2 regions of the Aromatoleum evansii genome follow, and region 2 is predicted to be linked to the other one. Evidence: predicted binding sites of a transcription regulator. Region 2 holds the regulator's gene; the other holds the start of a gene.
The links. Region 2 encodes FNR, which switches genes on or off when oxygen is low (the NO sensors DNR and NnrR bind a similar motif). Its sites were predicted from a motif close to TTGANCTAGNTCAA; they were not measured.
Positions count from the first base shown of each region.

Region 1: the regulator FNR is predicted to act here: its motif matches at 2,378-2,391, upstream of U5817_RS17480 (thiamine pyrophosphate-dependent enzyme).

Region 1 is NZ_CP141259.1:3,732,955-3,747,655, reverse strand. It holds gene U5817_RS17490 (c-type cytochrome) at 1-577, shown strand, start outside; gene U5817_RS17485 (methyl-accepting chemotaxis protein) at 730-2,346, shown strand; gene U5817_RS17480 (thiamine pyrophosphate-dependent enzyme) at 2,454-4,325, shown strand; gene U5817_RS17475 (indolepyruvate oxidoreductase subunit beta) at 4,334-4,942, shown strand; gene folD (bifunctional methylenetetrahydrofolate dehydrogenase/methenyltetrahydrofolate cyclohydrolase FolD) at 5,201-6,073, shown strand; gene purE (5-(carboxyamino)imidazole ribonucleotide mutase) at 6,079-6,573, shown strand; gene U5817_RS17460 (5-(carboxyamino)imidazole ribonucleotide synthase) at 6,570-7,721, shown strand; gene U5817_RS17455 (L-threonylcarbamoyladenylate synthase) at 7,708-8,766, shown strand; tRNA gene U5817_RS17450 (tRNA-Ala) at 8,821-8,896, shown strand; gene U5817_RS17445 (TniQ family protein) at 9,109-10,386, opposite strand; gene U5817_RS17440 (ATP-binding protein) at 10,386-11,414, opposite strand; gene U5817_RS17435 (Mu transposase C-terminal domain-containing protein) at 11,418-14,117, opposite strand; gene U5817_RS17430 (DUF6471 domain-containing protein) at 14,230-14,523, shown strand.
Region 2 is NZ_CP141259.1:1,242,610-1,257,310, reverse strand. It holds gene U5817_RS05700 (TonB family protein) at 1-41, shown strand, start outside; gene U5817_RS05695 (heavy-metal-associated domain-containing protein) at 58-267, opposite strand; gene U5817_RS05690 (heavy metal translocating P-type ATPase) at 292-2,694, opposite strand; gene U5817_RS05685 (MerR family transcriptional regulator) at 2,817-3,245, shown strand; gene U5817_RS05680 (sulfite exporter TauE/SafE family protein) at 3,288-3,995, opposite strand; gene hemN (oxygen-independent coproporphyrinogen III oxidase) at 4,124-5,515, opposite strand; gene fnr (fumarate/nitrate reduction transcriptional regulator Fnr) at 5,649-6,389, shown strand; gene U5817_RS05665 (hemerythrin domain-containing protein) at 6,429-6,959, opposite strand; gene U5817_RS05660 (SirB2 family protein) at 6,956-7,354, opposite strand; gene U5817_RS05655 (NnrS family protein) at 7,359-8,498, opposite strand; gene U5817_RS05650 (Crp/Fnr family transcriptional regulator) at 8,686-9,372, shown strand; gene U5817_RS05645 (PHA/PHB synthase family protein) at 9,487-11,124, opposite strand; gene U5817_RS05640 (MBL fold metallo-hydrolase RNA specificity domain-containing protein) at 11,270-12,679, opposite strand; gene U5817_RS05635 (universal stress protein) at 12,824-13,267, shown strand; gene U5817_RS05630 (hypothetical protein) at 13,331-13,567, opposite strand; gene U5817_RS05625 (FixH family protein) at 13,591-14,106, opposite strand; gene ccoG (cytochrome c oxidase accessory protein CcoG) at 14,121-14,701, opposite strand, start outside.

The DNA.
Region 1 (14,701 bases), 2.5 Mb from region 2:
CGCAGTCCTCGTCCTCGGGTGCATGGCCCCGGCCATTGCCGCCCCCGACCGACCCGCGGAGCAGCTGGTGCGCGAGCGCTGTCGCAAGTGCCACGGCATGAACGGCCTGAGCGGCGAGGCGGAGTTTCCCAAGCTTGCGGGGCAGGACGTCGAATACCTTACCCGGCAGATGGCCAACTTCAAGACCGGCGTGCGCACGAGCAAGCGCATGAAACAGCGCGTCGAAGACCTCTCCGGCGGTGAAATGCGCGCGCTGGCCGAATATTTCAGCGCCAAGCCGATCGTGCCGGAGCGGGACGCCGACCCGGTGCAGGTCGACATCGGCCGCCACATCTATTATTCGGGCATCCCGGCGAAAGGCGTCACGGCCTGCACGACCTGCCATGGCCCGCAGGGCCGCGGCGCAATGTACCTGCCGCGCCTCGCCGGACAGCACGCGCAGTATCTGGCCTCGCAGTTGCGGGCTTTCCGCGAGCATTCCCGCACCTCGCCCAACATGGTCATGCACACGGTGGTGGAGAACATTGCCGACGCGGAGATCGAGGCAGTCGCGAAGTTTCTCAGCGTGATGGAGTGAAGGTCGTCGGCGGACGTGCCGCCGATCGTTTCCTGTTCGTCGCTGTGGCTCAAGTTTGGGGACGTTCACCCGTTAATGGCGCTTATCAATTTAATATTTGCGGCCATTAAAATTAGAGGGGATATCTTGTGCCGAATCTTTACGGACTGAGTGTGGGATTCCGTCTGCGGCTGATCGTGATCGTCGCTTTCGTCTTGTTCGCCGCGGTGATGGTCCAGGCCGTGGTCTCCTTCCGGGGAGCAATGGAGGACGAACGCAAGGGAACCGTCCGGCATGCCGTGGAGGCCGTCCATGGCACGCTCGAGTACTTCCACAAGCGCGAGGCGGCAGGCGAGATGAGCCGCGAGGATGCCCAGGCGGCCGCGAAGGCGGCGGTCAAGGGCTTGCGCCACGGTGATGGCGAGTACTTCTTCATCACCGACATGCATCCGCATACCCTGATGCACCCGATCAAGCCGGAGCTCGACGGGCGCGACATGAGCGACGCCGCCGATCCCAAGGGAAAGCGCCTGTTCGTCGAGTTCGTCAAGGTCGTGCGCAAGGATGGCGCCGGGTTCGTCGACTACCTCTGGCCCAAGCCCGGCGAAAGCGAGCCGCAGCCGAAGATTTCCTACGTCAAGGGGTTTGCGCCCTGGGGCTGGATCCTCGGGACTGGCGTCTACGTGAATGACATGGACCGCGTCTTCTGGCGTCAGACCACCGAGACCCTGATCTTCGGCGGCGTTGCCGCGCTGCTGCTGATTCTCGTTTCCTGGCGAATCGGTCGCGGCATCCTGCGCCAGCTCGGCGGCGAGCCGTCGGAGCTGCAGCGTGTCGCCGCACGGATCGCCGAGCGCGACCTGACGTCGCACGTCAAGGTGAAGGAGGGCGATTCTCGCAGCATCACCTACGCGATGGACCAGATGCAGTCGCGGCTCGCCGAGGTCATCCGGCGCGTGCGCGACAATGCCCACGACGTGACCGATGCCGTGCGCCAGGCGGCCGACGCGGGGCAGGCGATCCACGACGCGGCGCTGCACCAGACCGAGGTTGCCGGCAGTACCGCGGCCGCCATCGAGCAGATGGCCGTGAGCATCGCCCACGTGTCCGACAACACCGACGAAGCGCGCAACAACTCGCAGCGCACCGCGGAGGTCGCCCAGCGCGGCGAGGATCTCGCCCGCGACGCCTCGGAGGGCATTGCGCAGATTTCCGACACCGTGGCGAGCGCCGCCAAGCAGATCCAGGTGCTGCGCGACCGCTCCGGCGAGATCGGCGAAATCGCCGACGTGATCCGCGAGATCTCCGACCAGACGAATCTCCTGGCGCTCAACGCGGCGATCGAGGCGGCACGCGCGGGCGAGCAGGGCCGCGGTTTCGCCGTCGTCGCCGACGAGGTGCGCAAGCTCGCCGAACGTACTGGTGCGGCCACGGCGCAGATCTCGCAGGTGATCGTATCGGTGAAGGCCGAGACCGAGAGCGCGGTGGCAAGCATCGAAGAGATCGTGCCCAAGGTGGACTCGGGCGCCCGCCGTTCCAAGGAGGCCGCCGACGCATTGCGCCAGATCCGCGAGGGGGCGCACGACACGCTGGGTCGCCTTGAAGACGTCGTGCTGTCGATGAAGGAGCTCACCGCGGCGAGCAACAGCGTCGCGACCAACATGCAGGAGGTCGCACAGATGGCCGAGCGCAGCAGCAGCGAAATCCGCAGCAGCACCGAGTCGACGGAAAAACTGAAGCACAGCGCCGAGGCGTTGGAGGCCCTCACCGCGGGTTTCCGCGTCGACTGAAATCCTTCCGGTACGGGGCATTTTGCCCCGTTTGATCCTGGTCAATAGAGCAAAGTTGACCGGTCGGTAAACTTTGCTCTCCGATTCATATCGTCCAGGGTCACCCCATGCCTGTCACTCAGACCGTTCCCGCGGCCACCCGCATGTTCCTGTCCGGCAACGACGCGGTTGCGCGCGCCGTCTGGGAGGCAGGCACCCGCGTCGCCGCCGCCTACCCGGGCACCCCGTCGACCGAGATCCTCGAAGTCCTGTCGCGCTACCCCGGCCTGCACACCGAGTGGTCGATCAACGAGAAGGTCTCGATGGAAGTCGCCCTGGGGGCCTCGATGGTCGGCGCGCGCGCCTTCTGTGCGATGAAGCACGTCGGCCTCAACGTCGCCTCCGACGCGCTGATGACGATGACCGTCACCGGCACCGAAGGCGGCCTCGTGATCGCCGTTGCCGACGACGTCGGCATGTCCTCGTCGCAGAACGAACAGGACTCGCGCTACTGGGGCCGCTTCGCGCACGTGCCGGTGCTCGAACCCGCCGATTCGCACGAAGCCTACGCGATGACGCTTGCAGCCTTCGAGCTGTCCGAGCGCCTGAAGAGTCCCGTGATCCTGCGCCTGACGACGCGCATCTGCCACGTCAAGGGCGTGGTGCAGACCGGCGAGCGCATCGAGATCGAACCCGCCGGCTTCGTCAAGGATCCGCGCCACTGGGTCATGGTGCCCGGCAATGCCAAGCCGCGCCTGCCTTCGATGTTCGAGCGCGAGGCCGCCGCGCGTGCCGAGGCCGAAGTCTCGCCGCTCAATTTCCAGGTCGATGGCAGCGACCGCCGCATCGGCTTCGTCACCTCGGGCCCCACCTTCATGCATGTGCGCGAGGCCTTCCCCGATGCGCCGGTGTTCAAGCTCGGCCTCTCCTGTCCACCGCCGCTCGAAAGCCTGCGGCGTTTCGCCGCCACGGTCGATAGCGTTCTGGTGGTCGAGGAAACCGAGCCGCTGCTCGAAACCGAGATGAAGGCCGCCGGCATCGCATGCCATGGCAAGGACGTGCTGCCGCGTATCGGCGAACTCGCCCCGGACGTGCTCGAGCCCGCGGTCAGGCGACTGCGCGGCGAGGTCGTGCCGGAACCGGAGCATGTCCCGGCGCAACAGGTCTTCCCCCGCCCGCCGACGATGTGCGTCGCCTGTCCGCACCTGGGCGTGTATTACACGCTGTCGCAGATGCGCAACGTCATCATCTCGGGCGACATCGGCTGCTACACGCTCGGCGCCGGCCATCCGTGGAACGCCCTCGACACCTGCATCTCGATGGGCGCGTCGATGGGCACCGCACTGGGCATGGACAAGGGGCGCGGCAAGGTCGACGCGAACAAGAAGGTCGTCGCGGTGATCGGCGACTCCACCTTCATGCACATGGGCATGCAGGGCCTGCTCGACATCACCTGGAACCGCGGCAACGTCACCGTGCTGCTGCTCGACAACCGCGCCGTGGGCATGACCGGCGGCCAGGACAACCCCGGCACCGGGCGCGACATCCACGGCGAGGAAACCGCGCGTGTCGATTTCGCCAAGCTGTGCGAGGCGCTCGGCGTGAAAAAGGAGCGCATCCACGTCGTCGATCCCTACGAACTGCCGGTGCTGTTCAAGGCGCTGCGCGAGGAAACGAAGATCGAGGAGCCTTCGGTCATCATCACCAACCGTCCCTGCGTGCTGATCGACCACTACCAGCCGGCCAAGTCCTTTACGGTCATCGAGGATCGCTGCACCGGCTGCGGCAACTGCGTCGAAGTCGGCTGCCCCGCAATCCACGTCACGCGCCGCGACAAGGCCGTCAAGGCTTCGGGCAAGGAGGTCGATCTGTCCTTCGTGCGCATCGAGACCTCGGCCTGCACCGGCTGCGGCCTGTGCGTGCGGCCGTGTGCGCCCGAGGCCATCGTGCATGCCGACCCCGTCCAATCCGTCCAGTCCGTGCAGTTCGTCAGGAAGTGAGCGCCGCCATGTCCCAGATCACCAACATCCTCGTGTGCGGCGTCGGCGGCCAGGGCGTCATGACGGCGACCGAAATCCTTGCCGAAGCCGCCATCTCCCTCGGTTTCGACGTGAAGAAGACCGAAGTTGCCGGCATGAGCCAGCGCGGCGGGGTCGTCACCTCGCACCTGCGTTTCGGCAAGGTCGTGCTGTCACCGCAAATCGTGCCGGGCGAGGCGGATCTTCTCATCGGATTCGAATCGGCCGAGGCATTGCGCTGGAGCCACATGCTGCGCCCGGGCGGCGTCGCGCTGGTGAACTCCGGGCGCATCGTGCCGCCTATCGTCAATCTCGGCCTGTTCGACTATCCCGAGGATCCCGTCGCGAAGATGCGCGCGCTCGGGCTCACCGTACATGCCTTCGATGCAACGACGATCGCGACGGACCTCGGCAACATCAGGCTCGGCAACACCGTGATGCTGGGCGCTTGCGCCGACCACCTCCCATTCCCCGCTCAGGTGCTGCGTGATGCAGTGCTGGCGCGCTTCGGCACGCGCAAGCCGCATCTGGTCGAAGCCAACCGTCAAGCCTTCGAGGCTGGTCGGCAGGCTGTCGGCGGCGACGCGCTGGCAGCGTAGGATGCGGGGCGTCGGGCGTAGGGCGGGACGAGCGCAGCGCATCCCGCCGATCCCACGGCCGACGCGCGCTCAAGGATCGCAGGGCGGGATACGCCTGCGGCTCCTCCCGCCCTGCTAGTCCGTGCGGATAGGAAGAATCCTGCAGTAGCCCTCACGAGCACTGCAGTCGTGCGACTGCCCGGCGTCCTGCGCATAGCCTTCGCACAAGCCCCTGATCCTGCGATAAAATGCTCGGTTTTTCATCAGGGCATTTCTTCCATGACTGCTCGCATCATCGACGGCAACGCGCTCTCTGCGCACGTGCGCGGCGAAATTGCCGACCGCGCGGCAACGCTCAGTGCGCAAGGGGTGCAACCCTGCCTCGCAGTGATCCTCGTCGGCGACAACCCGGCCTCCGCCGTCTATGTACGCAACAAGGTATCCGGCTGCGAAAAGGCCGGCATCCGCTCGCTGCGCTTCGATTTTCCGGTCGATGTCGATGCCGCCGAAGTCATGGCGAAGATCGCGGCGCTCAACGCCGACCCCGCCGTGCACGGCATCCTCGTGCAGCTGCCGCTGCCCAGGCAGTTCAACGAGGCCGAAGTGCTGGAGGCGATCAGCGTCGACAAGGACGTCGACGGCTTTCACGCCGAGAACGTCGGGCGCCTGTCGCAGGGCCGGGAAGCCTTCCTGCCGTGTACGCCGCATGGTGTCATGAAGATGCTCGAAGCCGCGAACGTGCCGGTGCAGGGCGCCGAGGCCGTCATCATCGGCCGCTCGAACATCGTCGGCAAGCCGATGGCGATGCTGCTGACGAACGCCGGTGCCACCGTCACCGTCACGCACTCGAAGACGCGCGACCTCGCCTTCCATACCCGCCGCGCAGACATCCTCGTCGCCGCGATCGGCAAGCCGCGCTTCGTCACGGCCGACATGATCAAGCCGGGCGCGGTCGTCATCGACGTCGGCATCAACCGCCTCACCGAGGGCCCGGATGCCGGCAAGCTGTGCGGCGACGTGGACTTTGAAGCGGCGAAGGACGTCGCCTCCGCGATCACGCCGGTGCCCGGCGGCGTCGGTCCGATGACCATCACCATGCTGCTCGCGAACACCGTCGAGTCGGCCGAACGCGCGCTGCGCAGGAAAGGTTAATTCTCATGAGCGACAAACCCCTGATCGGGATCATCATGGGATCCAACTCCGACTGGCCCACCATGCAGGCCGCGGCGAAGATCCTCAAGGAGTTCGGCGTCCCCTACGAGGCGCGCGTCGTCTCGGCCCACCGCACGCCGGACCTGATGTTCGCCTACGCGGACACCGCCCGCAGCCGCGGGCTGAAGGCCATCATCGCCGGCGCCGGCGGTGCCGCGCACCTGCCGGGCATGGTCGCCGCGAAGACCACCGTGCCGGTGCTGGGTGTGCCGGTGCAGTCCAAGGCCCTGTCCGGCCAGGATTCGCTGCTCTCCATCGTGCAGATGCCCAAGGGCATCCCCGTCGCGACGTTCGCGATCGGCGAGGCCGGCGCCGCGAACGCGGGCCTCTTCGCCGTTGCGCTGCTCGCCAACGAGGACGCCGCGCTGGCGAAGAAGCTCGAGGAATTCCGCACGCGCCAGACCCAGGCGGTGCTCGACATGACCCTGGATGAACAATGATCCTGCCTCCCGCAACATTGGGAATGCTCGGTGGCGGCCAACTCGGCCGCTTCTTCGTTTCTGCCGCCCATGAAATGGGCTACAAGGTCTGGGTGCTGGATCCCGATCCGAACAGCCCCGCCGGCCTGATTGCCGACCGCCACGTCGCCGCCGCCTACGACGACTACGCCGCGCTCGACGAGATGGCGCAAGGCTGTGCGGCCGTCACGACCGAATTCGAGAACGTTCCCGCGACGACGCTCGACTACCTCGCCAAGTTCGTTCCCGTGCACCCGTCGGCGAGCGCCGTCGCGGTGTGCCAGAACCGCGTCGCCGAAAAGACCTTCCTCGCCGACAACGGCCTGCCTCACGGTCCCTTCGCGGTGATCCGCTGCGAGGAGAATGTGCGTGATGCGGACGAAGCGCTCTTCCCGGCGGTCCTCAAGGTCGCCCGCTTCGGCTACGACGGCAAGGGGCAGGCGCGCGTCGCCAACCGCGAGGAGGCGCTGCACGCCTTCCACCAGTTCGGCGGCGAATCCTGCGTGCTCGAGAAGATGCTCAAGCTCGACAGCGAGATGTCGGTCGTGCTCGCGCGCGATGAGGCCGGCGCGGTGCGCTGCTTCCCGGCCGGCGAGAACAGCCATCGCCACGGCATCCTCGACGTCACCATCATGCCGGCGCGCATCGAACCAGTGCTCGCCGAGCGCGCACGCGACGTGGCGCAGGCCATTGCAGAGCGCCTCGACTACGTCGGCACGCTGGGGGTCGAATTCTTCGTCTGCGGCGGCCAGCTCTTCGTGAATGAGATGGCGCCACGCCCGCACAACAGCGGCCACCACACCATCGACGCCTGCGTCACCAGCCAGTACGAGCAGCAGGTCAAGGCCCTGTGCGGGCTGCCGCTCGGCGAGCCGCGCGCCCACAGCGCCGCCGTGATGGTGAACCTGCTCGGCGAGCTGTGGTACGACGACAACGGCGACTACCGCGAACCCGACTGGTCGGTCCTGCAGGCGATCCCCAACCTGCGCCTTCACCTGTATGCCAAGCACCATGCCCGGCCCGGCCGCAAGATGGGCCACTTCACCGTGATTGGCGAGGACGCGGCACAGGTCCTCGCCACCGCGATGCAGGCTCGCGCGGCGATCGGCATCCGCGATGACGAGCACTGAGCACGCGCAGCAGCCGGACGAGTGCGAGATCCGGCGCGCCGCGGAGTTGCTGCGCGCCGGCGAGCTCGTCGGCATGCCGACGGAGACGGTGTATGGCTTGGCCGCCGACGCCCTGAACGTCGACGCCGTCGCCAGGATCTTCAGCGCCAAGGGGCGCCCGGCCGACCATCCGTTGATCGTCCACCTTCCCGATGCCGCGCACCTCGTACGCTGGGCGCGTGCCATCCCGAAGGAGGCGATCGCACTCGCGAACGCCTTCTGGCCTGGTCCGATGACCCTGATCCTCAAGCGCGAGGAGGGCGTCCCCGACGCCGTCACCGGCGGGCAGGACACGGTAGGCCTGCGCGTGCCGGATCACCCCGTCGCGCTCGCGCTGCTGCGCGCATTCGACTCCGGCATCGCTGCTCCGTCCGCCAACCGCTTCGGCCGCATCAGCCCCACCACGGCCGCGCACGTGCGCGAGGAACTGGGTGACAAGGTTGCGTTGGTGCTCGACGGCGGACCCTGCCAGGTCGGCATCGAATCGACCATCCTCGACCTCTCGCGCGGCACGCCCGTGATCCTGCGCCCCGGCGCGATCTCCGCCGACGACATCGCCCGCGTCATCGGTCGCCGGCCGGCGACGCGTACCGCGCATGCGGAGGAGGGCGCCGCTGCCGCCGAACCCGACCAGCCGCGAGTCTCCGGCTCGCTCGCGGCCCACTACGCGCCGCGTACGCCGCTGCAGCTCATCCCCGTCTCCCGGCTGATAGAGGAGGCCGCCACGCTCGCAGGGGAGGGAAGCCGCGTTGCCGTCCTGGCGAGAACCTGCCCCGATCCCCGGGACGCCCGCCTGACCTGGCGCAACGCCCCGGCGGAACCCGCGGGCTTCGCGCATGATCTTTACGCAAACCTGCGCGAACTGGACGCCTGCGGCGCCGATTTCATCGTCGTCGAGGCCCTGCCGGAAACGCCCGACTGGCAAGCCATCGCCGACCGCCTCGGCCGTGCGGCGGTAGGGTCGGGCGACGGAGAGGCTGTGCTCGACTTACACGACGAAACCTGAGTGAAGACTCGCCCTTCCAAAATGCCGGGAGCGTCGCTATAATTCGCCGCTCTTGGGCCGATAGCTCAGCTGGGAGAGCGCTGCGTTCGCAATGCAGAGGTCGGGAGTTCGATCCTCCTTCGGTCCACCAAATTCAAAAGGCCAGACATTGCTCTGTGTGCCGTTAAGCATAAAGTGGCCACCAGGCCAGTTTATGCTTTATTTCACGATTGGCCATATTTTGGTTTATCGGGTGCGGCATAGTAGTCTGGACGGTTTGCTTTCGCGGTCTGTAACCGCGGCTGTTACAAGAGTCAAAAAAACGGGACCTCGCGGTCCCGTTTTCTTTTAAGGCGGGGCGAGCTAGCTCGGCCGACGGTCCATCACCGCGCTGATGTGCCGGAAGATGCCTGAAACTGCCTGAGCTGCTGGGTCGAGCCGATTCCAAATGTCCCGGGCACTCATCCCCTCGTAGCCGGCTCCGAGGCGCTCATCCAGAACCTGCTCAATCTGCGCGTGCAGTCTCGCTTGGCTTTGGTCACCCTGGGAGGCACGATGGCGGAGGAAGCGGTCGGCCAGAGCCCGGGCTTCGGTGTTCGCACGGAGGTAAAGGTTTTTGCGGTCGACTCCCAAGCGCTCGCTGGCCTGGTGGACGGACACCGCCTCGGGTTCCTCTAGCATGGCGCGGAGCTGAGCCCGGATGTTCTCCCAGTCGAGCTCCCTGGACTTGATACCGGCCCGGGGCGATTCGGGTAGCTCGATGGCCAACTGCATCGGCACAAGAGGTGGCTCCCAACCTTCGATGTCGCCAGCAAATAGCTTGTCGAGGCCGATGCCGCCGTGGCCGGCAATGGTAAGCCAAGCCTTCAGGGCTGGAATTCCGCCCTTGTTGAGCCAGTGCGAGATGCCGCTCTTCGAGAAACCGTATCGGCTCGCGAAGGTGCTCGGTCGCCCGTCAGCCATCCGCTCGATGACTGTTTCCAATAGGGGAACCAGGCCAGTGGATGCAACCTTCGGGGGCTCCTGAAGCATCAGCCCAACCTGGCGGGCCACCCACAGGTCCTCCGGGGATGCCGGCTCAGTTTCCGCGTCGCCCAGGAATCCGCCGCAGGATGTGCAGTAGCCCGGCACTACAATCGTCGAACGGTTTCGAACGTTGCTGCGCTTGCAGTGCGGGCATGTGGAGGTGAGCTTGACCTTGTGGTGCAGGCATACGTTGACCGGGGCGATGTCCCACGACAGACGAAGATAGGGGTTGGTCCCGTTGGCCTTGTCTTCGGCCAGGCAGCATGGGCACCAACGGTCCGATTTCGGTGCCAGGCCCGGGGTGCCCAGGACGCTGCGCCAAGGCGACAGCGTGTGCCGGTCCAGTGCCCCGACGCCAGTGAGTTCGGACAGCCAGGCCGCCCACTGCTCGCTTTCCGGTGACATGCTCGACAGGTTGCGCTGGTGCCAGCCGTATTTCTCGCATACCGCGTTGTCGAAGCGCTCGAGCACCCAATCGGCGAGCTTCTGGGCAGTCATGCCGTGGGAGAAGGCGAGGCGGCAGAAATAGCTGGTGAGGCTTTCAACGTCAGGCGTGCCTTGTCCCAGCGGGGCCAGGGCATGCAGCGTTGAGCGTGGATTGTGCACTTTGCTCATTACGCGACCCTCCGGCCAGTGGTCGCATGCGGTGCAACCAAATTGCGCTTGAGCCCCGGTGCGATGCGCTCCTCGCCTTCGACGATTTCCCGCAGGATTTGCGTCACCTGGGCCTCGGTGAGAAGGGCCCTGCACAGGGTGTCCTCCGACCACCCCTGGCGGCCTACCAGCAGGTCCAGGCGAACCAGCACGTCACGCAGGATGCCGATGCAGCCGAGCGTGTTTTGGTGGAACACTTCTGCGTACTTCAGCAGGTCGACCTGCTTGAGCGCGGGCAGCGACTGCCCGAAGTGCTTGAGGCATCCACGGAAGGCGCGGACGTCGTCTGCGACGTCCTCACGGTAGCGGCTGAAGTGGATGATGTGCGAGCGACGCGCCAGCTGGCCGCTCAACGAAATGAGCTCGAAAAGGTCGTAGGAGCCCATCAGAATCCACTGGACTCCGCATTCGTTCGACAGCGACTTGAGCGTGTCGAACTGCAGTTCGAGCAGGGTCGGATGGCACTGGCGTGCGATGTGGGCGGCTTCATCGACCACGATGAAGCGTGTGCCGCGATTTTTCAGCGACCGTTCGACTGAGGTGCGCAGGCCGGCCAGGCTGTTGGGGTTCGTGCCGCGCGGGCGCACTACTCGCCCCGTGCCCGGGTCGACTCCGTACGCCGTGCGGGGCGCATCGAGTTCGCATTCAAGTTCATCAAGGATGCGTTTGAAGAAAAGCCGCCACGAGAATTCGCGCTCACCGGACGCAGGTGCCTCGACCCGTATCGCGGGGATGCAGCCAGGATTCGCGGCGAGGTTCTCTGCGTGGTGCTTCATCTCGGCTTCTACGAGAAAATTTCCGAGTGTCGTCTTGCCCGCACCGGTAGGGCCACAGAGCAGGATGAGGTCCGCGCCGTCGCCCGCTTCGAGCAGCAGACCGCATTCATCGATGGCCGAGGCGATGCGGGGGTGACGGATACGGTGGCCGGTTGGGCGGTGATGCTCGGTCGATACGTTATTCAAGTGGGTAGTCATCATGGTCTCGGTCAATGGTTAAAAGGTGTCGAATTCGGGAAGGTCGAGGGGCTGCGGTTCCGGCAGCGTGGGCGCGAGGGGTAGCCCTGCGGATGAGGGCGACGGGATGGCGAAGATTTCGCCGCCCGCAGTAGCGACTGAGGGCTGGGCCGCGCCGTGGAGTTGGGATGCGGGTATCGGCTTGGCAATCGCGCCGATGCCAACCGACCCGTACAGCTCGCGGTTTTCGCGCTGACGCTCCAGGGCGAGCTCGGCTGCCCCCTTCGGCGTGAAGACGCGCAGGAACTCGGCAAGCTGCTGCGTCGAGACCTCATCGTCGTCGCGCAGGCGGTAATGGCTGCGCATCTCCGTGGAGAACAGCTCGCGCTCCTTCTCGGTAAGCTGCCCCAAGGCAACCAATGACTTGCACTGTGCCGGCACCCACCGCTTGTCGATTTGCACGTACACCGTTGAGCTGTCCCACGGGTCGTAACGAACGGGCACTCTGCGGCCATGCAACTTCGGGTCGCGGAACTCGGGGCACCAGTAGAAGAAGTTGTTGTGCACCTTGATGCCGCGCTGCCGGTCGACTTTGCGCTGGCCGAGGCGCCCCGCCGTCGGACAGGTCAGGATGAGAAAATCCTGAGTCAGCGTCACGATGCGGTGCTCACGCGTCCCCGCCGAAGCCATGCTGCGGTTGAAGGCTTCGTACGGGCTCATCCCCAGCGTCGAATGTTCGGCGTTGTCGTAATAGGTGAAGGCCCAGTAATCGATTCCGTAGTAGAGGTACTCCAGCGTCCACTCGGCCAGCCGCGACGGAAGGAACTTGCCGGTCGTGCGGCGCACCTCTTTCAGCGCCTTCGTGTTGCCGGCCAGGTTGTGCACGTACTCGGTGTGCAGGCGGCCAAAAATGCGCTCCATCACCGACCCGTGTCGCGGCCGTCCGGCCGGACGGTAGCGCACGTGGATGCGCATGAGCTCCGCGAAGCGCGCGAAATCGTCAGAGCGGAAATCTGCCCCGTTATCGACCACGATGAACTGCGGCAGACGCCGATGGCGACGGACGATGTCGCGCAGCAGCATCATGTTCGACCGGTACGACGGCGGGTCAAAGGAGAGATAGATGCCGACAATCCGCCGGGTATGGGCGTCGATGGCGAGCGACATCCACGGACGGCCGAGCGGCTTGCCGGTTCTTAGGGATACCAGCTCGATGTCGAGCTCGGTATGGTCCATATGCACGTACTGCAATGCCCGTGAACCGTGCACCGGGGTGTCGGCAAAGAGGACGTTTACGAACTCGGCGTTCTGGTAGGCCACGCGATTGCCGTGACGCGCCCGGTCCTGCTGCTGTTGCGGGCGCGCCTTGGCGCGGGCGATGAACGTAGGGTAGGAGGGCGTCTGAATGCCGCGTTCCGTGCAGAGGTTCTTCAGCTGCCGGTGGCAGTGCTTCAGGTTCGGCGCGCGATTGCTCTCATATTCGCTGCGGATGACTTCATCTATCGCCGCTTCCTGTTCCGCGGTCAGGCGCGGCGTCCGGTTGCCCCGGGCGCGCAGGTTCGGAATCAGCGCGACGAGCTCATCGGTACCCGCGACCTTCGCCAGGGCCAAAACCCTCAGTTGCCGGCGCTGCGTGCGATTCGGTCGGGTGATGTTCTCGAGCTCGGTCTTGCGCTCGAGTGCCATGCTCAACTCGTCCGCCGTGAAGTCCGACAGCCGGATTGATGAGCCCACCGCAGGGCCCTGAGCCATCAGCACGTCCTGCTCAAGCGCCAGCGCTTCCAGCGTCTCGAGCGACACCTCGACGGACTTCTGGTGGTCGGACTGTAGAACCGCCTTGCTACCGCCGACCATCACCACCGTGTAGGGCTGCTGGTCGTACGTCAGGCGGGCGCCGACGGCGATGTCGACGGTGCCCAAGGGGGCAAAGGGCGCTGGAAGCTGACGGGCGTGTTCGAAGTTGCGTACGGCCGTGTCGCGAAACACTCGGCAGCGTGTCGGTTCGCTGAGCGCAGCATGGTCGACTTCGGCGACGAGCAGGCCGTCTGCAATCAGTTTGAAGACGTCGTCGGGCCGGCAGTTGGCCTTCTCGAAGAGCTCGCGCAGATACAGCGTCGCCTCTTCCGCGAGCGCCTCCTTTACGCGAAGCTCGACATCCACTGGGCACGGGGGCGCAGAGGGTTCGAGGTAGTCCTCCAGAAAAAGCGTGTTCTCGATGCGGCGCTGCGGAATGTCACGGTCGCTCAGGATGCGGTAGCCGATACCTCGTTCCGCGAGCCACTGTGCGATGCCTTCGGCCTGCCAGTGGTCGTCGGCGCCGAGCCGATACCGCCATGGGTAGCGCTGCGCGAGGCGTTCGAGCTTCGTCCAGGGCTTCCACTCTTCCAGCCAGACCTCCCGCTCGGTAATGACGAGGAAGTCAGGCGTGTGGTCGACGGCGTGAATCTCACCGTCCGCATCCACGATTTCGAACTTCAACCGGCAGGGTTGGGGGAAATACTCCAGCACCTGCGGGTCGTGTTCGTGCCCGACCGCCGCAGGGAACTCGAGATGGCGGCTTTCCGTCTCGATGGTCTGCTGCATTTTCCGGCTCTGGTATGGCGTCAGGACGTTGCCCCCGCCCTTGGACGCGACCTTTCGCACCGGCGCGTACTTCGCAGCGTCCAGTATCAGCCGCCTACCAGCAACTGGTAGTCCAAGCCGGTCGAGCAATCGCTCGCGTCCGGGGGTATCAAGCATTTCTGTCCTCCAAGGTGGTTGGATGGAGGTATAGAAAGGCGGACGCGACGTGTGCCAAAATTGACTTTAATTGGTATCGTCCCGACGAACCGTCATCGATTGAACCGACAAAATGAACCGTCCAGGCAGGCCGATTTCGCCTTCCACCATGCCGCCCGTTGTGCCGACCGAGTCGGAGGCCGTCGAGATGTGGGGACTCGAGGCGGGCGAGCTCATCAAACTCGCGCTGATGAAAAAGGGGTGGGGCTACAGCGAGCTTGCCGACGCGCTGAAGGCACAAGGCATCCGGCGGAGCGCCGCGGCCATCAATCGGCGCATCAACCGCGGCAACTTCAGCGCGGGATTCCTGCTCGCCTGCCTGCAAGCGATGGGGTGCGAGTTTGAGGTGAGGGGCCCGGACTGCTGAAGGCCTTCCTCGTCGTAGCAGGCGCAGGCTATGACATACCGAACGAAACGGTCCGGGCTCGTGAAAGGCTTTGCAAACGACTGATGTGCAAGGGAATATTCGCTTCGAGCGGCATTCGTTGGTCGAGCGGGTGAGCGCATCCATGAGCCGGCCCCATTTTGTGGTTCGTTCACAAAAT
Region 2 (14,701 bases):
GCTCGCTCCTGGTGCCCATCGTCTTCAAACTGGACGACTGAGCCCCGCAGTGCCTCGTCAGGCGGGACTGCCGAAGCCGGCATCCTCGACCGCCGCGCGCATCGCCTCGACCGACACTTTTGCCGGATCGTACTGGATCACGGCCTGGGCCGCTTCGAGCGACACCTGGGCATCGCTCACGCCCGGCAGCGCCTTGAGGACCGTCGTCACGTTGCGCACGCAGCCGCCGCAGCTCATGTCCTCGACCTTGATCGTCACTTCCGCCATATCAGTTTCTCCCGAGAAATCGGCTCATCGGTCCGGCGCCCAACGCCGCAGCAGCAGCGAATTGGTGACTACCGAAACCGAACTCATCGCCATCGCCGCAGCGGCAATCACCGGATTGAGGAGACCCAGCGCCGCCAGCGGGATGCCCAGCACGTTGTAGATGAAGGCAAAGAACAGATTCTGCCGGATCTTGGACAGCGTCGCGCGCGACAACTCGATCGCATCCGCCACCCCGTGCAGGCTGTTCCTCACCAGCGTGATGTCCGCAGCCTCGACCGCGACGTCGGCGCCGACACCGATTGCAAACGATACGTCGGCGGCCGCTAATGCGGGGGCGTCGTTGATGCCGTCGCCCGCCATGCCGACCCGTCCGTGGCCGGCGAGGGCCTTCACCGCAGCGGCCTTATCTCCCGGCAGCACGCCCGCGCGCCAGTCCTCGATGCCCGTCTGCGCCGCAATCGCGGCGGCCGTGGCCGGGTGATCGCCGGTCAGCATCACCACCCGCAGACCGCGCGCCTTGAGGCGCGCGACCGCCGCGGCCGAATCGGCGCGGACGCGGTCCGCCACGCCGATGACACCCGCGAACACGCCATCGACGGCCACGGCCACGAGGGTCTTGCCCCCCGCCGCCATCCGCTCGCAAACCGCGGCATCCACCGAGGCCTGCCGCTCGTCGAGGAAACCCGGCGTGCCGATGAGCACCTCACGCCCCTCGACGCGCCCCGCAAGTCCCTTGCCCCCTACAGCCACCACCTCTTCCGCCGAAGCACGCTGCGCCCCGGATTCGCGCGCGGCACGGACGATCGCCGCGGCGATCGGGTGGGCGCTCGTCGCCTCCAGTGCGCCCGCGATCGCAAGCAAGTCCTCGCGACTCCACCCGGCGGCGGGAATCACGTCGCTCACCTCCGGCGCCCCCTCCGTCAGCGTGCCGGTCTTGTCCACCGCGAGCACCCTGATCCTTTCCGCCAGCTCGAGCGCCTCGGCATTTTTCACCAGCATGCCCGCACGGGCCCCTTGCCCCGTTCCGACCATGATCGCGGTGGGGGTCGCCAGCCCGAGCGCACAGGGACATGCGATCACCAACACCGCAACGGCGCTGATCAATGCCTGGGCGAAGTCCCCCGCCAGCCACCACCAGCCGACGAAAGTAAGCGCCGCTATCGCCACGACGACAGGGACGAAAACGGCCGCGATGCGGTCCGCGAGCCGCTGCACGGGCGCCTTCGAGCCCTGCGCCTGCTCGACCATGCGAATGATTCCCGCCAGCAGCGTATGCGCCCCGACACCGGTCGCCCGGCAGCGCAAGACCCCCTGTCCATTCAGGGTGGCCGCAAACACCTTGTCGCCCGGGCGCTTGTCGACCGGCATGCTTTCCCCCGTCAGCATTGCCTCGTTGATCGCCGACTCACCCGACTCGACCTCGCCATCCACCGGGATCGCATCGCCGGGGCGCACCACGAAGCGGTCTTCGGGCTGCAGGGTCTCCACGGGAACGGAAACGATCTCGCCGTCGCGCTCGACGAACGCGAGCTTGGGCTGCAGGCGCAGCAAGGCATCGAGCGCCGCCGTCGTGCGCGCCTTGGCACGCGCCTCGAGCAACTTGCCGAGCAGGATCAGCGTGATGATCGTCGCCGACGCCTCGAAATACACGTGCAGGTCGTGACGACCGAGCAGCGTCACCGCCGTGCTGTAGATCCACGCCATCGACGTTCCGAGCACCACCAGCACATCCATGTTGGCCCCGCCCCCGCGCAGGGCGGACCACGCGCCGCGGTAGAAGCGCGCGCCGATCCAGAACTGCACCGGTGTGGCGAGCAGCAGCTGCAGCCAGCGGGGAACGAGTTCGTGCGCGCCCGCCCATTGCCCGCCGAACATCAGGGGCATCTGTGCCAGCAGCGGCAAGGTGAGCAGCGCGGCGATCCAGAAGCGCCGCATGTCCGACTTCCACGCCTGCGCCTGCTGCAGGCGCTGCTGCTCGCGCGCGGCGATGCCCGTTTCCACCCCTTCGAAGCCCGCGCGACGCACGGCCTCGCGAATGGCCTCGGGAACGACAAGCCCCGGCTGGAAGCGCAGCGTCGCGCGTTCGGTCGCGAAATTCACCGCCGCATCGACGCCCGGCAGCCGGTTGAGCACCTTTTCCAACCGAGTCGCGCACGCTGCACAGGTCATGCCCGTGATGGCGAGTTCCATCGTCGCCTGCGGCACATCGAATCCGGCCTTGCGGATCGCCGCGATCACCTGCTCGGGTCCGCTGGCCGGATCGCTGAAACTCACGCGCGCCTTTTCCGCGGCGAGATTGACCGAGGCGTCCACCCCCGGCAGACGTTTCAGCACCTTTTCGATCCGCGCCGCACACGCGGCGCAGGTCATTCCGGACACCGGCAACTCCAGTGTCGGGCTCTTCATTGTCGTTTCGGGAGCACTCATCTGCACCACTCCATTCGCCAGGTTCCGGATCCTCCCCGGATCCGCACGGCCCGTTCGGCGCTTGCGGAACGGAACGTCTGGTGGCAGTCTAAACCCTGTACCGAAGTACGGAGTCAACCCCCATGAACACCCCCATCAGTACCCTCACCATCGGTGCGCTGGCGAAATCCGCCGGAGTCGGCGTCGAAACCGTGCGCTATTACCAGCGTCGCGGCCTGCTCGCGGCGAACGGCGCCCACCGGGGCGCGTTCCGCGTCTACGGAATGGACGAAGTCGCTCGCCTGCGCTTCATCCGCCGTGCCCAAGCGCTCGGCTTCAGCCTCGACGAGGTCTCGGAGCTGCTCGCGCTGGACGAAGAAACAGACCGCGAACGGGCACGCGCGTTCGCCCAGGCGAAGATCGCGGATGTCGAGTCGCGCATCCGCCAGCTGGAGGAGATGCGCAGCGCGCTGCAGGGGCTCGTGTCCTGTTGCGAGCATACGGAGGCGCCCGCCCCCTGCCCGATCCTCCACGCCCTCGCGAACGCCGCCGAGCCCCCTGCACGCGAGTGAAGGCTCGCGCCCGGCCACCACACCAACGGCCTGGCTGAGCCCTCACACCTCGCACACGACGCCGCGCCAGAGCGCGCCGCCGAGGCTGGGGGCATGGAACAGCCCGAACACGCCGAAACCGAGGACGAGCATTCCGGCGACGAAACGGACGCGGCGGTTGCGCGTGATGTCGCGGAAGCGCTTGAACACCATCCCCGCAAGCATCAGGTTGGGCAGCGTACCGAGCCCGAAGGCCAGCATCAGCCCCGCCCCGCGCCCTGCCGAGCCGGTCACCAGGGCAGTCGTCAGCACGCTATAGACGAGGCCGCAGGGCAGGAATCCCCACAGCAGCCCTAGCGGCAAGGCCTGGCCGACCGAACGGGCGGGGATGAAGCGTGCAGTGAAAGGTTGCACGCGTTTCCACAGCACGAGGCCCGCGCGTTCGACGGGCGCGAGCAGGCGTGTGAAGCCGGTCAAGTACAAGCCCAGGGCGACGAGCATCAGGTTCGCGAGCACGTACAGGCCCATCTGCACCGGCAGGATGTCCGAGAACAGCATGCCCACCGTGCCGAGGGCACCGAGGGCACCGCCCAGCGCGGTGTAGGTGGCAATCCGGCCGAGGTTGTAGGCGAGGTGCACCTGCCACTGGCGACCGGCCCGGCCGGGCATGTTCACGGTGAGCGCACCGACGATGCCGCCACACATGCTGACGCAGTGCGTGCCTCCCAGAAGGCCGATCAGGAAGGCTGCGATGTAACCGGTTTCAGGCATGGCGACGATGGGAAAGACAGAAGAAGCCCGCGGCCGCAGCCCAAAAAGAAACGGGCGCCCGAGGACGCCCGCACTGTATCACCTTCTCCTGCCCTGCACAGCCCGCGCCCGCGGGCTGTGCGCTCGGTTCAGATGACCTTCGAATAGCGCGCGCGCTCGCGGTCTGCGCGCAGGTAGCGGTCGAACACCATTGCGATACCCCGCACCAGAAGACGCCCCGGGGGCAGCACGCTGATCCACTTGTCGCTGACCTTCAGCAGCCCGGCCTCCTCCATCGCCTTGAGATCCTCGAGCTCGTCGGCGAAATATTCGTCGAACTTGATCAAGTGCGCGATCTCTATCGAGTCGATCGACAGCTCGAAATGGCACATCAGCGCCTGGATGATCGAGCGGCGCAGCAGGTCGTCGGCAGTAAGCTCGATGCCGCGCAGGACGGGGAGTTCGTCGCGATCGAGGGCATCGTAGTACTCGTCGAGCGTCTTCACGTTCTGCGAATACACCGGACCGATCTTGCCGATCGCCGAGACGCCGAAGGCCAGCAGGTCGCACTCGGCCTGCGTCGAATAGCCCTGGAAATTCCGGTGCAGGCGCCCCTGGCGCTGCGCGATCGTCAGCTCGTCGTCCGGCTTCGCGAAGTGATCCATGCCGATATAGACATAGCCCGCCTCGGTCAGGCGGCGGATCGCCAGCTGCAGGATCTGCAGCTTGGTGTCGGACGTCGGCATGTCGTTGATCGCGATGCGCCGCTGCGGCTTGAACAGACCCGGCAGGTGGGCGTAGCTGTACAGCGAGATGCGATCGGGCGACAGCTCCAGCACCTGCTCGAGCGTGCGGTTGAAGCTGATGATGTTCTGGCGCGGCAGGCCGTAGATCAGGTCCATGCTGATCGACTTGAAGCCGGTGGCACGGGCGGCATCGATCACGAGCTTGGTTTCGTCGTAGCTCTGGATGCGGTTGACCGCCTCCTGCACGTCCTCGTTGAAGTCCTGCACACCGACGCTCATGCGGTTGAAGCCAAGGTCGGCGAGCAGTTTGACCGTGTCGAAATCGACCTTGCGCGGATCGACTTCGATCGAGTATTCGCCGTTCGGCACCAGCGTGAAGCGCTTGCGCACCGAGTCCATGAGCTGGCGCAGCTCGTCGTGCGACAGGAAGGTCGGCGTGCCGCCGCCCAGGTGCAGCTGCGTGACCTGATGGCTTCCGCCCAGCGCGGCTGCCTGCATCTCGATTTCCTTATCGAGATATTTCAGGTACTTGGCCGAGCGCGCATGATCCTTGGTGATGATCTTGTTGCAGGCGCAGTAATAGCAGATCGTGTTACAGAAGGGGATGTGGAAGTATAATGAGAGCGGTTTACTCACGCCGCCCACACCGCGTTGCGCCAGCCAGTCCCGCAATGCACGGGCATCGAACGCTTCGACGAAGCGATCGGCCGTCGGGTAGGACGTGTAACGCGGCCCGTTGATGTCGAACCGACGAATCAACTGCTGGTCGAAAACAAGATCTTTCTGACTGGTCATGGTTGTATCGCTTGAGTGCATTCCGTACGATCTCAAAAAGCCGCAGTTTCGTGGTTGACGTGGATCAACGGTACATTCCGACAGGCGCCTGCCACTTCTCGGTCGATGTAGAAGGAACAATATTATCGTGCAAATGAAGGCGACGGTGCCGATTACAGTTGCGAGTCTGAAGGTCGCATGCTCCCAGTGCAATCTGGTCGAGCTGTGCCTGCCGTTCGGGATGTCGGAATCGGAAATCGACCGTCTCGACGAACTCGTCGGCGCACGTCGCAAGATCAAGCGCCAGCAGCACCTGTATCGCGCGGGCGATCCCTTCGAGGCAATCTACGCGATCCGCGCCGGCTCATTCAAGACCGACGTGCTGCTTGAGGACGGGCGCGAACAGGTCACCGGCTTCCAGATGACCGGGGAGATGCTCGGACTCGACGGCATCAGCACCGAAGCCCATTCCTGCAACGCGATCGCGCTGGAAGACAGCGAGGTGTGCGTCATCGCATACAGCAAGCTCGAGGAGCTTTCGCGCGTGGTCGAGGGGCTGCAGCTGCAGTTCCACAAGGTGATGAGCCGCGAAATCGTGCGCGACCATGGCGTGATGACCCTCCTCGGCTCGATGCGTGCGGAAGAGCGCCTGGCGGCCTTCCTGCTCAACATGTCCCAGCGTTTCACGGCGCGCGGCTTTTCTCCGGCGGAGTTCCACCTGCGCATGACCCGCGAGGAGATCGGCTCCTATCTCGGCCTAAAGCTGGAGACTGTGTCGCGCGCCTTTTCGAAGTTCCAGGACGAAGGGCTGATCGCAGTTCAGCAGAAACACATCCGCATTCTGGACATCGTCGGCCTGAAGCGGCTGATCCAGCACCCCACGCCGCGCCCCTGAAGGGGCTTTCCCTCTTCATACGCCCGTCGCCCTCGGCCGTTATTGACGCCGTCGCGCAGTCATCGTGCCGGACAGGGCGGCGATGTCTTCTTCGGACAGCAGATTGCGCGCAATTGGCAACAGCTCGCCCTCCTCGCGCTGAATGTGGCGGCGATAGGCATCCGCGAACGCGTCGACGTCCGCCGGTGTGAGATCGGTCGCTTCCCCGGCGGCAATGCGCTCAAGACGCGTGCGCATCCGCGCCCAGCCGGCAAAGAGCTTCTGGTGATCCGCCAGGATCCAGTCGATGAGCGTGCCGAGTTCGGCACGCCGGGCCTCATCGGCACGCGCGCGCAGGACGGGGAAAAGGTCGTCCTCCTCGTCCTGATGATGCTTGACGGCAGCGACGTCGAAGTAACGCATCACGTTGGCGGCAGCCTGCTGCGCCTGCTTGTCCGGACCATGCTCCGGCAGCCATGCGGCGAGCCGTGCCAGGGTCGCAAGCTGCGCCTGCAGGCGCTCATGGCAGGCCTCGAGCATCTCGAGAGGCGTCTCGAAACCGGGCGAGGAAGGGATCAGCGAATCGGTCATTGGAACACTCCGGCATACGCGAGGAATCCTGCCGGGTGCTTGCTCAGTGCCACCGACACGATCCATGAAAAAACAAGCAGGGCCGCCAGCAGCGCCATTACCCGGACGCGCATGGTGCGTCCCCAGCGCAGCGCGGTCGCGCCAAGAAGAATATAGACGACAAGCGCGACGACCTTGGCGGTGACCCACGGCGCGACGAAGGGGTAATGGCCGCTCATCGTCGCCAGCGTGATCGCGCTGCCGAGAAACACCGTGTCGATCACATGCGGCAGAGTGCGCGTGACGCGGTGATCCACCAGGGGGCTGCGCAGCAGCATCCACATGCCCTGCAGCAGGAAGCCGCTGATGCTCAGGATCGCACACAGGATGTGCAGGTGCTTGATCGCCGGGTACATGCGCTCAACCCGGACGCCCGTCGCTGCGCGGGCGCCAGTAGATCGGCAGATAGCGCGTTGCCCAGGCGCCGAACACGCCCAGCCAACCGAGCACAGCCAGCAGCATGACGAGCGCCGACCAGCCTGCGGGGACGAGCTCAGCCGTGATCCGCACGACGACGACGAGTTCGAGACCGAGGAAAAGTCCCCAAGTCAGGCGATCTGCTGCGAGCTTGCGACCCGAATGCCCGAGGGTGACCCGCGACACCATCGCCATCAGGACGGACCCGAAGAATCCGACACCCAGCGCATGCAGCGGGGCCATGCCCAGCATGTTGTACCCGAGCAGCGAGGCCGCGCTCTGGATCGCGAAGAGGGTCAGCGCGATTCCCAGCCACAGAAAGCCGATGTGGAGCATCCCCAGCAGGGGCACCTTCATCGCCGGCACCGGCCGCCACTGCCGCGACAGCCACAGGGCCGCGACCGCGGCGGGTGCATCCGCGATCCAGCGCAGCGACAACCATCCCGCGACGTCGAACACGGCATGCATGACGCTGCCCCCGACGACCAGCACCAGAACCCACAGCGGACGCACCATGACGTAGGACGGGATCACGCCGCTGGAAAAGAAGGGCACCATGCGATGGCACACACTGAAGAACACCGGCAACAGCGAGCAGAACACCGCAAGCTCGATCGCAATACGCGCCCAGACCGGATCGCCGCTCAGCGCAAAACCGAGCCAGGCAAGTACGGCAACCATTCCGGCGATCATCGCGTAGCACACCACGCGAGCATGCAGGGCCTCCAGATCGCCATGATGCGCGACCTGCCACAGGATGCGCTGCATCCCGCCCCATCCGGCAAGCACGAGCACCAAGCCCGCCATGGCAACGCCCGGCGCGATCATCCCCACCGTAACGAGGGCCCACCCGGCAGCGAGCAGGCGCCACGACCAGAGCCAGCGCCCCGCCGCAATCTCGTCGTATCCCTGCCAGCGTGGCATGGCGGTGAGGAGAAATCCGAACATGAACAGGGGGAAGACGCCGCCCGTCACGAGCAGGGCGTGCATCCACCCCGGGGGGAACACCCAGCCGATCGCAGGCAGCAGCCCCGCGCGGGCGCCGAGCTCGATGGCCCACAGCGCAAAGCTCACGAGAAGCATCACGGCGCCGGAAAGGAACAGTGTCCTGTGCGGCGCGACAAACAGCATCAAGGAGCCCGAAGCCGGCTTTGCTCGAGCCTGCGCCTTGTCCGTTGTCGCGCCCAACGGAGACAGTCGCCGAGGCACAGGATCGCGGCCCGTATTGGGTTGCGGGTTAGAATGCACGAGTTTCCCCACGGAGTCCGAAATGCCCAACCGTCCAGTCGATATCCCCGCCGCTCTGCGCCAGGTTTCTTTCTTCGGCGAACTGACCGCAGAGGAGATCGACCGTGTCGCCCGCTTCACCCGCGAACGCCATCTCGAGAAGGGCGAAATCCTGTTCCAGCGCGGCGATCCCGTGCACGGCTTCTACTACGTCGTTTCGGGTCAGATGAAGCTCGCCGTGTCGTCCGCGCAGGGCAACGAAAAAGTTGTCGAAATCATCAGCCCCATGCACACCTTCGGCGAGGCCGTGATGTTCCTCAACCGCCCGTACCCGGTGTTCGCCGAAGCCCTCACCACGACGCAGCTGCTGCACATCGGCCAGGCGGTGGTATCGGAACTGATCGACCAGGATCCGGGATTCGCACGCAAACTCCTCGCCGGCATGGCGATCCGCCTGCACGGCATGATCCAGGACGTCGAGACCTACTCCCTGCGCTCGAGCATGCAGCGGGTGATCGGCTACCTGCTGCAGCAGGTCGACGGCGAAAGCGACGGCGCCTGCGACATCGCCCTGCCGACAAGCAAGCAGGTCATCGCCTCGCGGCTCAATCTGACGCCCGAAACGCTGTCGCGGATTTTTCACGACCTGTCCGAAGCCGGACTCATCACGGTACACGGTAAACACATCTCCCTGCTGGACCCCGCCCGCCTGGCCCGCCATCAGGGCTGACCGGCACCGTCTGGCGGGGCTTTCGGGGGATTCTCTGTGCGCAGGCCGCGGGGCACCTTGACAGGGGTCAATCGGGGGTAGCGCCCCCGGCTCAGCCGTCGAGCCGGGATCGGATCAGCGCTCGAGCACGTATTGCCCCGGAGCCCGGGCAATCTCGGGAAAGGCCGCGGACGCGGCAGGGCGGGCGTCGACAAGCTCGCCGCAGCGCGGCTTGAGCCAGGCGACCCAGTCGTTCCACCAGCTGCCCTCATGCTCCTCGGCGTGCTTGCGCCAGTCGTCCGCCTTGTCCGTGCGTCGGGCCGCCGCGACCCAGTACTTGCGCCTGGGCGGATTCACCGGCGGGTTGACGATGCCAAGGATGTGGCCCGAGCTCGACAGCACGAAACGCCGCGGCCCGGTGACGATATTATTGACGCGATACGCCTGCGCCCACGGCGCGATGTGGTCGTCCTCGGCTCCCACGGCATACAGCGGCTGGACGATGCGGGACAGATCGATCGGCTGCCCCGAGATCGTCAGGCCATCCACCTCGATAAGGCGATTCTCGAGATAGAGCTCGCGCAGGTACCACGCATGCATTGCATAGGGCATGCGTGTGGCATCCATGTTCCAGTACAGCACATCGAAGGGCGCGGGCGCCTCGCCGTACAGCCAGCCGTGCACGACGTAGTGCCAGATCAGGCTGTTGGAACGGAGCAGGCGGAAGGCGGACGCCATTTCCTTGCCTTCGAGGAAGCCCTTGCGCGCCATGTTCTCGGAAAGGTAGCGGACGCTCGCCTCATCGATGAATACCTCGATATCCCCGGGCCGATGGAAGTCGACCAGCGTCGTGAACAGCGTCCAGTCGGCCACCGGCACCTCGTTCGGGGGGAAGCGGCGATTCGCCCACGCCATGTACATCGCCAGCGCCGTGCCGCCGATACAGTAGCCGACAGCATGCACCTTGGCTGCGCCGGTGAAGCTGCGCGCCGTTTCGACGATCGCCTGGACGCCCTCCTCCAGATAGGCATCGAAGGTGACGTCGCGCATCGACTGATCGGGGTTCTTCCAGCTCGTGATGAACACGTCCAGGCCCTGATCCAGCAGATAGCGGACCATGCTCTTCTTCGGCGTCAGATCGAGAATGTAGAACTTGTTGATCCATGGCGTGACGATCACGACTGGCTCGGCATGCACCTTCGGCTGCGTCGGCGCGTAGTGGATCACCTCCAGCAGCTGATTGCGGAACACGACCGTTCCCGCGGTCGTGCCCAGCGTGACCCCCACCTTGAAATCGCCCGGGCTGCTCAGGCGGATTTCGCCCGCCTCGAGGTCCGCGAGCATGTTGCGTACGCCTTCGGCGAGGCTCTCGCCCTTCGTCTCCATGGCCTTGCGGATGGCGACCGGATTGGTCCAGAAGAAATTGGTCGGCGCAACCGCGTTCAACCACTTCCGCCACCAGAACGCGGCCCGACGGCGCTCCTTGCTCGAGAGCCCCGGCGTGTCGAAGAGCATGTCCTGCATGTGGTGCGTGAACGCGAGGTACCACTCCTTGGTCAGATCCCAAGTTGCGGAATCGGTCCACACCGGATCGGCAAACCGCTCATCGTCAGCATTGGGAACGACAGGATCCTTGCTGGCCAGCCCCATCGCACGGCAGGCGGAATGCCATTGCAGGCGCCACAGGTCGCTCGAGAGCTCGACCATCCGTTCGGCAAGTTCCTGGGGGTGAGCAAGCCAGGCAAGCTGTGCATGCATGATCGGGGCAGCCATCCCGAGCGGATCGAGGGTCCCTTCGACGCTGTCGTGGATATCGCGAAGTGCGCGCCGCACGGCTCGCTGAGGATCTCCCGCACCACGCTTCCTGTTCGCAGTTCCGTTCTTCATGGCCCGACGCTCCCGCACGTCGCGATGACGCTCAAGTCAGACTATAACAGTGCCCCGCGGCCGGAACCGTGACATGCGGCCAGCCGAACCGCTCATCCACTGCATCCGCCAGCGCAGTTGCCGCCTGCAGCTCGCCATGCACGACAAACGTATGGCGTGGCGGCTGGACGAAATTCGCCAGCCATTCCAGCAACGCCGGCTGGTCGGCGTGGGCCGACAGCCCCCCTATGGTATGGACTGCGGCCCGCACCGGGATCCGCTCGCCGAACAGGGTGACCGCGCGGGCACCGTCAACCAGGCGCCTGCCCAGCGTGCCTGCCGCCTGGAAACCGCAGATCACGATGCTGCACTCGCTGCGGTCGATGTTGTAGCGCAGGTGATGCTTGATCCGCCCCGCCTCGCACATCCCGCTTGCCGAAATGATCACAAGCCCGGACCGTTCGTCATTCAGCGCCTTCGACTCTTCCACATCCTGAACGAACCTCAGGCGCATACGCTCGCCGTGGGCACGGATCCAGCCAAGCAGCTCGCGCGTTTCGTCGTCCCACAGCTCGTCGTAACGCAGCGTGAGCTCTGTCACTGCCGCCGCCATCGGCGAATCGACGACCACATCCAGCCCGTCCAGTTTGCCCTGACGCACCAGCCCCGCCAGCACGAACAGCATTTCCTGCGTGCGCCCTACAGCAAACGCCGGGATGATGACATTGCCCTTCCGGCGCTCGAGCGTGTCCTTGAGTATGGATACAAGCTCCCGTTCGGTTTCCGCCATCGCGCGGTGAGCGCGATTGCCGTATGTAGACTCCACAACAAGGAAGTCCGCCTCCGGAATCGGCGTAGGGTCGCGCAACACCGGCCTCGTCGGCTGCCCGAGGTCACCGCTGAAAACCACCTTGCGCACAGCGCTGCCGGATTCGATGTCGAGCTCGATCACCGCTGATCCCAGGATGTGGCCCGCGTCATGAAAGCGGCAACGGACCCCCGGGTGCGGCGTAAACTCTTCGCCGTATGCGACCTTGCGCAGGCTCGCCAGGCTCGCTCGTGCCTGATTGACGGTATACAGCGGAGCCGCCTCGTAGCCGCGGCGCAGATTGCGCTCGCGCTTGCCACGGTTGATCCACTCCGCCTCCTTTTCCATGATGTGCGCAGAATCGAGCAACATCACGCCGAGCAGGTCGACGGTGGCAGCCGTGGCGTAGATCTTTCCCCGGTAACCGAGCGACACCAGCCGCGGAATGAGGCCCGAATGATCGAGGTGGGCATGCGTCAGGAGTACGAAATCGATCCCGCGCAGATCGAAATCGAGGGCCCGCAGGTTCTTGCGGTCCGCGTCCCGTCCTCCCTGGAACAGGCCGCAGTCCACAAGGAAGGTGCCGCCGTCGTAGCGCAGGCGTGCGCAAGAGCCGGTCACTTCCCCGGCGGCGCCGAAAAATGTCAGTTCCATGCTGCCTCCCACGTGACATTGAATATCGGGAGCGACAGCGACGAAGATTGACGGGAATCAACCACCCGCAAGCGTTATCGTCGCTTTCACACGAGCGGGGTCGCTATAATCGATCTGTCCTCGCAAAACCTTGGGAGATGCACGATGTTCAAGCACATACTGGTCCCCACCGACGGCTCCCCGCTGTCCGAGAGCACCATCGCCCGCGCCGTTTCCTTCGCCAAGGACGCCGGGGCTCGCATCACGTTCTTCTATGCGCAACCCGACTTCCCGATGCCGATTTACGGTGAGGGGGCGTTGATCGATCCCACCACCCCGGAACAGTTCGGCAAGGCGGCAGCCGACGAGGCAAAACGCATCCTCGACGCAGCGAAGAGCGCAGCGGACGGAGCCGGCGTCACCGCGGACACCGACACCATCGTCAATGAAGTCCCCTATGAAGCGATCATCGACGCGGCCGAGCGTCACGGCTGCGACCTGATCTTCATGGCGTCGCACGGGCGCCGCGGCATCGCCGGCCTGCTTCTGGGCAGCGAGACGCAAAAAGTTCTCACCCACAGCAAGACCCCCGTCCTCGTTTACCGCTGACCTGCAGCTGGTCACTTGCGCCACGCGCATCGGGCGGCGCTGCTTCGCCGCCCGATGCCGATCTTACGCCTTACGGTTAAGCTCCGCGGCACCACGCTGAAAGAACAGCGTCAGCAGGCTGGACGCCGCGCCGACCAGCCAGAAACCGAAGAATCCGATCGAGTATGTGGCCGTCAGCGAGTAGTGCACCGGTTCGCCGAAGAGATAGAGCTCCTGCGGATCGATCACCGTGAAAAAGACGGCTTCGGCAAGCCCCGCCACCAGAAACGACGGCCACAACACCTGTATCCATTTAAGCATCGCGTTCCCCTGGGCGGCGGCAATCAGGACTTCGCCGGAACGATGCGGATCACGGACTCGGCGGGAATGTTCACCGACCCGTTCATGCGCCAGTTGCGCGACTCGTCCTCCACCTGCAGCAGCCACCGTCCCGCCGACAGCGGAGACAGCGGCGCCGCAAACACGCCGCCGTCTCGGCGCTTGAGCAAGACCACCTGATCCATCCCGCCGCGCGTCGGGTGGGAAATGGTCAGCACCACCGTAGGGGGCAACGGGACGTTGGCGGAGCTCGTGAGATCGAGCGTCACCTCCTCGGCGCGCAGGCGGACATCGGCCAGCAGCCCCAGTTCGGCCGCCTTGAGCGAACGCGCAATCGTTTTTTCGATCGCCTTGCCCTCCTGGTAATAGTCGTCGACGACGAGACCATCCCAGGTGCTGACGGCAAGCCACAGCGTGATCATTCCCGCAATCACGGCGATCGCAGGAATGGCGATCAGGAACCAGGGCCAGCCCTGCCGATACCAGGGCTCGAGTGTCTTGTGCATGTTTGCACTGCGCATGCGTGTACTCCTGATTAGCGCGGAAGGAGGAAAGTGGTGCGTTCCCGGACGGCAACTGCGGAGTCGCCGGGAACACCGAACTCGAAAACGATCTCGTGGCTGCCGGGCGCCGCAGCCTCGGGCGGCACCTGGACCTGCACGGTCACCGACTCGGTCATCGCCGGCTTGATCTCGAACTGCTGCGGACCTTCCAGCCGGATTCCCTCGAGCCCCGAGACACGCACGACGACCGGACGCGTGATCTCCTGCATGTTCATGATGCGCAGCTGATACACGTTCTCGATCAGCCCGCCCGCGACTTCGCGTGCCAGTGTTGCGCGGTCGCGGATCACGTCAACGCGCAGATCCGACCGCGTCGCAAGACTCCACATCGTCGCCAGCAGAATCAGAACGAGAACACCGCCGTAGATCAGCGTGCGGGGACGCATCACGTGCCGCAGGATCTCGCTCCGCCCCCAATGACGCCGCACGGCATTCTCGGTCGAATAGCGGATCAGGCCGCGCGGATACCCCATCTTGTCCATCACCTGATCGCAGCCGTCGATACAGGCGCCGCATCCGATGCACTCGTACTGGAGCCCCTGGCGGATATCGA